Linked DNA regions of Neorhizobium galegae bv. orientalis str. HAMBI 540. The protein of the gene in region 2 interacts with the protein of the main gene of each other region in a pairwise test. Links are inferred from orthologs where the notes say so. Each region holds a gene or a part of one and is shown on either strand. Other genes may lie near its edges.

Region 1 (3,638 bases), 180 kb from region 2 along the record:
ACGGGATGGAGAGCGTCCGCGTCGTCCGGCTCCGCAGCAGGCCGACCAGCAGCAACTGGCGCCGCCGAAAACCGATGCAGAGGCCCAGAGCGGCACGCGCGCCACGCGCGAGCAGCAGCAGGAATTTCGCCAGCTGTCCGAAGAGCGTGGTCAGCGCCTCGACCGTCGGCCGGATTTCGAACGCCCCCAGGGCTGGGACTTCCGCGACACTGCCGGCCGGGACGGCAATCGGGACCGCAACGGCCGCGACCGCGACCGGGATGGTGGCCGCGTGATCATCTCGATCGACAACCAATCCGTCGTTCGTCATGACGACAGCCGTCGTTTCTACAACGATCGCGATCGGGCGCCGCAATACGAGCAGCTCCGCGACGGCCGGGTGCGCGAAGTCATCGTGCGCGACGACGGCACGCGGATCGTCACCGTCCGCAACAGCTATGGCGAGATCGTCCAGCGCTCGCGGGTCGTGAAGGGCGGCGAGGAATACGTGCTCTATTATTCGCCGGAGCTGATGGATAACCGCCGCGGCCGCGACTACGTCTGGCGTGATCCCGGCGACGACCTGCCGCCGATGCGGCTGAGCGTGCCGCTCGACGACTATATCATCGACACCTCGACCGAGCCGGACCGGGATTATTACGAGTTCCTGGAACAGCCGCCGGTGGAGCGGGTCGAGCGGGTCTATTCGCTGGACGAAGTACGCTACTCCGCCCGTATCCGGGACAAGGTGCCGCGTATCGACCTCGATACGATCACGTTTGCCACCGGCAGTGCCGAGATCCCGATGAACCAGGCGAGCTCGCTGCGCAAGGTCGCCGACGCGATCAACAAGGTTCTGAAGCGGGATCCTTCCGAAACCTTCCTGATCGAAGGTCATACGGATGCCGTCGGCGCCGACGACAGCAACCTCGTTCTCTCCGACGAGCGCGCCGAAAGCGTTGCCCGGGTGCTGACGGACGCATTCGCCATCCCGCCGGAAAACCTGGCGACGCAGGGTTATGGCGAGCGTTACCTCAAGGTCCGCACCGACGGTCCGCAACAGGAAAACCGCCGCGTGACGGTGCGCCGCATCACCCCACTGGTCAAACCGGTCGCTTCGAACCAGTAATTGGTTCAGGCACCTCGAACCAAAGCCGCCGGAGCGATCCGGCGGTTTTTTATTTGTCGGAAAGCCCCGTCACCTGTGCGATGAAATCGGCAATCGCGTTCGTGTCGTCGAGGTCGAAGACAGGGAGGGTGGCGTCGGTGACCGGGTGGTCGGCGGCAATGGCGACGATGTGGGGATCGCTGGGCGCCAGCGGTTCTCGGTTGTTCGCCTCGAGGCGGCGGGCTTCGATCTTCGGGACCGGCTCGCGCTTGTAGCCCTCGATCAGTACCAGATCGCAGGGAGCGAGGCGGGAGAGGATTTCCTCGAAGCTCGGTTCCGGCGCGCCGCGCAATTCGTGCATGATCGCAAAGCGGGTACCGGAAACGATCGCCACTTCGTGGGCCCCGGCGGCGCGGTGGCGGAAGGAGTCGGCCCCCACCTTGTCGATGTCGAAATCGTGGTGCGCGTGCTTGATCGTCGAGATCGCATAGCCGCGGCGGGTGAATTCCGCCACCAGCCGCACCGCCAGGCCCGTCTTGCCGGAATTTTTCCAGCCGGAAATGCCAAAGACGCGGGGAGGGGTCATGAAAGCTCCTCGGCGAAACGACGCGCCTCTTGAAGATCCTCGGGCGTGTTGATGTTGAGGAAGGGATCGAGCACCCCCTGGCGCGTCTCGACCATTTGGAATTCGACGGTCTCCATGCGGTGACGTTCGAGGAAACCCATGATCCGCCGGTTGTCGGGGTCGGAGAGCCAGGTTTCCAGATCACCGGCGATGGAAACCGGCCAGAGCCCGAAGACCGGATGATCGCGGCCGTCCGAGGCGGCGATGACGATCGCGTTCGGATCGCCCGCCTCAGCTTCGAGCCGGGGCACGAGGTCGGCGGGTACGAAGGGACTGTCGGAAGGGACGGTGAGGAGATGCGTTGCTTCAAGGCTGCGGGCCTGGATGTCGAGCAGGCCGGCGAGCACGCCAGCGAGCGGGCCGATCTGGCCGGGAACCGGGTCCGGCAGCAGGCGCAGACCGAGCGGATTGGGGAACCCCATCGGTGCGTTGAGGGTGATTTCCGAGACCTGGGGTAGGAGCCGCCGTACCACGTGGGCGAGGATCGTGTCGTCGCCGATGGTGAGAAAAGCCTTGTCGGTGCCCATGCGGCTCGATTTGCCGCCGGCAAGGATCAGGCCGGGAGGTTTGCTGGGGGGAGCGGCGGGTGCGGTCATCAGTCGTCGTCCGTTGTCGGAATCGCGCCTTCGCGGCGGTCGATCTGCCGGACATAGACGGTAGCGACGAGCGCAAGGATGGTCGTAACGCCCATGACGACGAGAAGCGGCATGGCGCCGCCCTCGTCCTTCAGCACCGTTGCGGCAAGGGTCGAAAGTGCGGCACCGCCACCGACGGTGATCGCGCCGCCGAGGCCGGAAGCCGAGCCAGCGAGATGCGGCCGGACGCTGACGATGCCGGCATTCGAGCTTGGAAGGGTGAGGCCGTTGCCGACGCCGGTGAGCGCCAGCGGTGCGAAGAAGGCGAGCGGCCAGGGCGCTTCTGCGGCGAGGAATACGGCGGTGATAAGGACGCCGACCAGGCTGACCAGGCTGCCGGAGATCATCATCGTCATCGTGCCGAAATGGCGGGTGTAGCGGCCCGAAATGAAGTTGCCGATCATGTAGCCGGCCGCGATCAGGAAGAACTGCGCGCCGAGCATTGTAGGCGAGAGATGATAGATCGCCGTGCCGACGAAGGGTGCGCCGCCAAGGAACGAGAAGAACACGCCCGACGAGAAGGTCGAGGTGAACGTATAACCCCAGAATCGGCGTGAGCGAAAAAGATCCGGCCAGCTGCGGAACTGGGCGATGAAGCTGGTGGCCGGCAGGTGGTTCGTTTCGCCGAGATCGGTGAAGACGAGCGTCAGGGTCAACAGGCCGAGGCCGAGCATCAAGGCGAAATTCGCTTCCCATCCGAACATGTCGTTGAGCGCGCCGCCGATCGTTGGGCTGATCATCGGCACCAGCGACATGCCCATGGTGACGTAGGCGATCATCGAGGCGGCGCTCTCCATCGGCACCGTGTCGCGGATGATCGCGCGCGGCAGGACGAAACCTGCGACGACCGCCGTCTGCAGCAGCCGGCCGATCATGAACACGGTGACGTTTGCGGCTACCAGGCAGATCACGGTGCCGACCAGCATGATCAGGATGCTGCCGATCATCACGCGGCGGCGGCCGAAGAGGTCGGAAAGCGGGCCGAGCACCAGCTGCAGCACGGCGGTGCCGGCGATATAACCGGATACGGCCAGCTGCATGACGGCATAGTCGGTGCCGAAATGGGTCGCCATGGCGGAAAGCGAAGGCAGGAAGACGTTGAGCGAGAGGGCGGCAAGTCCGGCGCAGACGACGAGCGTCAGGATATGGGGTGGGGTTCGTCTGTCCAGAAATCGGCTTTGCTGCACGTCGTCTTGTCCTTTCACGCTGCCTTTCGGCTCTTTCGTCAGGCCGGTCATCAGGCAGGCGGGGCGGCTGCAGCCTTGCCGGTGGTGATGCCCTGCCGCTTGCG
Region 2 (3,571 bases):
TTGTTGGCGGGATCCGCATCGACCAGCGTGTCGCGGAACCATCTCTCGCCCTTGCGCCAGTCAATCATCAGGTCCTTGACCAGGAAGGACGCGGTGATCATTCGGATGCGGTTGTGCATGAAGCCTGTGCGCCAGAGCTGGCGCATGCCGGCATCGACGATGGGATAGCCCGTCAGGCCCATCGTCCAGGCGTGGAACTCCTTCGGGTCGTACTCCCATTTGAAGCCATCGAACCTGTCATCCCAGTTCCTGTCGTGAAGTTCGGGGAATTCGGTCAGCAGATTGTAGCAAAAGTCCCGCCAGGCGAGTTCGCGGCGGAAATGGGCAATATCTTCCGAAGCCCTGGTGGGCAGGCCCCGGACGGCATGCCAGATGCGGGCGGCAGAGACCTCGCCATGCGCCAGGTGCGGTGAGAGCAGGGAAGTGGCTTCGACTGACGGCAGATCGCGGCCGCGCCTGTAGTCGTGCAGCTCGCGATCGACGAAGTTGCGAAGCTTCTCTTGCGCACCCGCTTCGCCCGGCGTCCACATTCTTCCGAAATCCACGGCCCAATCGGGTTTCTTCGGCAGCAGAGCCCAGTGATCGAGGTTCTCGGAAGGCGGCAGATGCTCGGGCGAGGGGATTTTCGTCGGCGCGTCGGTTGGCTCCTGCGGCTCGCCCACCTTCTGAAGCGCGTTCCAGAATGGCGTAAAAACCTTGAAGGCGCTGCCGGCACCGGTGCGGATGGATTTCGGCTCGTGCAAGAGCTGTCCGTGGAAGGCGCGGATAGCGATGTCGTGCTTTTTCAGCTCAATGGCGATGCCCCGGTCAAACAGCGTCCGTTCATAGGCGTGGTTGACGAAGACGGTTTTCGCGTTGGTCTTGCGGGCGAGATCGGTGAGCACGTCCTCGGCCTTGCCGGAGATGAGGATGAGGTCACCGCCCAGAGACTTCAGCGATGCCTGGAGTGCTGCAAGCGAGTGATGCAGCCACCAGGCCTGCGCGGCACCGAGCGGTCCGATGTTCAGGCGTGCCGGCTCGCGGATATAGACCGGGATGACCGGGCCGCCGGCCTCGATCGCAGCGTGCAGTGCCGGGTTGTCGTCGAGGCGCAGATCCTTGCGGAACCAGAGGATGGCGGGGGCCGGCTTTTCAAGAGACACGGTCTTCTCCGTTCAGGGCATTGCTGCCCCAAGGTACGGATTTCGAAAAGGATCGGATCACCGTCAGGGACGGATCAGCAGGATGGGGCAGGGGGCGCCGGGCGGCAGCTCCGGCGCGTGCGCCGGGCGGATGATGAGGCAGTCGGAATGGGCAAAGATCTTCATCATCGAAGAGTCCTGCTTCTCGAAGGCCTCGGCGACAAGATTGCCGTCGTGGTCCCTCGTCAGCCTGGCGCGCAGATAATCCTGGCGCTGGTCGTTGGCGGAGAGTGTCTTCGCAGAAATGCCCCGCACCTCGCGGTGTCTTTCCGGCAGATGCGCGAGCCTGCGGATCAGGGGTTCGAGGAAGAGCAGGCTGGTGACGAGGCTTGCGACCGGATTGCCCGGCAGGCCGAGGACGTGCATATCGCCGAGCGCACCGACCATCAGCGGCTTGCCCGGCCGCATGGCGATGCGCCAGAAATCCAGCTCCATGCCGGCGGCTTTCAGCGTCGATTGTACCAGGTCATGATCGCCGACCGAGGCGCCGCCGAGGGTCACCAGCACGTCGGCCTTGGCCGCACGGGCCTTGTCGATGGCTGCAGTGATATCCTCAGGCCGGTCGCGGACGATGCCGAGATCGAGAACTTCGCCGCCATTGTCGCGCACCAAAGCGGAAACGCCGAAGGTGTTGGAGGCTATGATCTGCGCTTTGTCAGGCGTGGCGCCGGGCGCGACGAGCTCGTCGCCGGTCGCCAGGACTGCGACGCGGGGGCGGCGATAGACGGAAAGCTCCGGGTGGTTCATGGCCGCAGCGACTGTCAAATGCGAGAAGTCGAGCAGCGTGCCGGCCGGGAGCACGGTTTCGCCCTCGGCGAAATCCTGGCCGCGGGGGCGGACATGCCGGCCCTTCACGACTTCGAACTTCGTCCGGATCCGGTCGCCTTCGAGCTTTTCGGCATCTTCCTGGATGAGGATGGAGTCGGCGCCTTCCGGTACCGGGGCGCCGGTGAAGATGCGGAGGGTCTCGCCCTTGTTCAGCGTACCTTCGAAGGCGTGGCCGGCAGCGGCGGTGCCGATCACGGTCAGTTCGGCCCCGATCGCCGGTGCGTCGGAAGCCTTGAGCGCATAGCCATCCATGGCAGACGCGTCGAAGGGAGGCTGGGTGAGGCGGGCAACGAGGTCCGTCGCAAGGACCCGGCCGTTCGCTTCGCCAAGAGCGACCGTCTCCACCGTGCCGATCGGATTGGCCTTGCCGAGCAGGCGGTTCTTCGCTTCGGAAACGGGCAGCAACGCCATTTCTCAGTCCTCTGCGCGGTAGGTTCCGGATTTGCCGCCGGTCTTTTCGAGAAGGCGGATGCCGCCGATCTCCATGACCCTATCGACGGCCTTGGCCATGTCGTAGATCGTCAGGCAAGCGACCGAGGCGGCCGTCAGCGCTTCCATCTCGACGCCGGTCTTGCCGGTGAGTTTGGCGGTTGCGGTCACCCGGAGGCCCGGAAGCTGCTCGTCCTCGGTGATATCCACGACCACCTTGGTCAGCATCAGCGGGTGGCAGAGCGGGATGAGATCCGAAGTCTTCTTGGCGGCCATGATGCCGGCGAGCCGCGCCGTGCCGATCACGTCGCCCTTCTTGGCATTGCCTTCGCGGATCAGCGCGAGCGTCGCCGGAAGCATACGCACATAACCTTCGGCCGTCGCCGAGCGGCTGGTTTCGGCCTTGTCGCCGACATCGACCATATGCGCCTCGCCGGAAGCGCCGATATGGGTGAGGCCGGTCACTATTCTGCCGCCTGGGCCGCAGCCTCGCCGGTCAAAAGAAGGCGGGTGGCGGCGGCCACGTCGTCCTTGCGCATCAGGCTTTCGCCGACGAGGAAGGTGTTGATGCCGACCTTTTTCAGGCGCTGGCAGTCCTCATGGGTGAAGATGCCGCTTTCGCCAACGAGCAGGCGGTCGGCCGGCACCATCGGCGCCAGCCGCTCGCTCGTGTCGAGATTGAGCTCGAAGGTGCGCAGATTGCGGTTGTTGATGCCGATCAGCGGAGAGGGGAGTTTGAGCGCCCGCTCGGTTTCCTCTTCGTCATGCACTTCGATCAGCGCGTCCATACCGAGTTCGGCCGTCATATCGTAAAGCTCGCGGGCCTCATCGTCGGAAAGCGAGGCCATGATCAGCAGGATGCAATCGGCGCCCCAGGCCCGCGCCTCGTGGATCTGGTAGGTCTCGAACATGAAATCCTTGCGCAGCGCCGGCAGCGAGCAGGCGTTGCGGGCGGCGGTCAGGAATTCCGGCGCGCCCTGGAAGCTCGGCGCATCCGTGAGGACGGAGAGGCAAGTGGCGCCACCGGCTTCGTAGGCTGCAGCAAGCGACGGCGGATCGAAATCCGGGCGGATAAGGCCCTTAGACGGGCTTGCCTTCTTGATCTCGGCGATCAGCCCGAAGGCACCGGTATC

What was found. Proteins that work in one complex are often made in the same cells at the same time.
Region 1: the proteins of RG540_RS09105 (region 2) and mobA interact in binary tests that used the Escherichia coli proteins (3 or more experiments, as listed by UniProt). The link is inferred for Neorhizobium galegae bv. orientalis str. HAMBI 540 from one-to-one orthologs.

What each region holds. Positions count from the first base shown.
Region 1 is NZ_HG938353.1:1,610,070-1,613,707, forward strand. Bases 490-3,488 are described here. They hold mobA (molybdenum cofactor guanylyltransferase MobA), read right to left. Parts: upstream 2,309-3,488; coding sequence 1,670-2,308; downstream 490-1,669. Other genes in these bases: RG540_RS08255 (OmpA family protein), read left to right, coding at 490-1,108; mobB (molybdopterin-guanine dinucleotide biosynthesis protein B), read right to left, coding at 1,158-1,673; RG540_RS08270 (multidrug effflux MFS transporter), read right to left, coding at 2,308-3,488. Also shown: more of RG540_RS08255, read left to right, coding at 1-489; more of RG540_RS08270, read right to left, coding at 3,489-3,534; RG540_RS08275 (DMT family transporter), read right to left, coding at 3,585-3,638. UniProt on the Escherichia coli protein: Transfers a GMP moiety from GTP to Mo-molybdopterin (Mo-MPT) cofactor (Moco or molybdenum cofactor) to form Mo-molybdopterin guanine dinucleotide (Mo-MGD) cofactor.
Region 2 is NZ_HG938353.1:1,792,816-1,796,386, reverse strand. What follows is about bases 314-3,245. They hold RG540_RS09105 (molybdopterin molybdotransferase MoeA), read right to left. Parts: upstream 2,421-3,245; coding sequence 1,206-2,420; downstream 314-1,205. Other genes in these bases: trpC (indole-3-glycerol phosphate synthase TrpC), read right to left, coding at 2,903-3,245; moaC (cyclic pyranopterin monophosphate synthase MoaC), read right to left, coding at 2,424-2,861; RG540_RS09110 (cryptochrome/photolyase family protein), read right to left, coding at 314-1,142. Also shown: more of RG540_RS09110, read right to left, coding at 1-313; more of trpC, read right to left, coding at 3,246-3,571. UniProt on the Escherichia coli protein: Catalyzes the insertion of molybdate into adenylated molybdopterin with the concomitant release of AMP.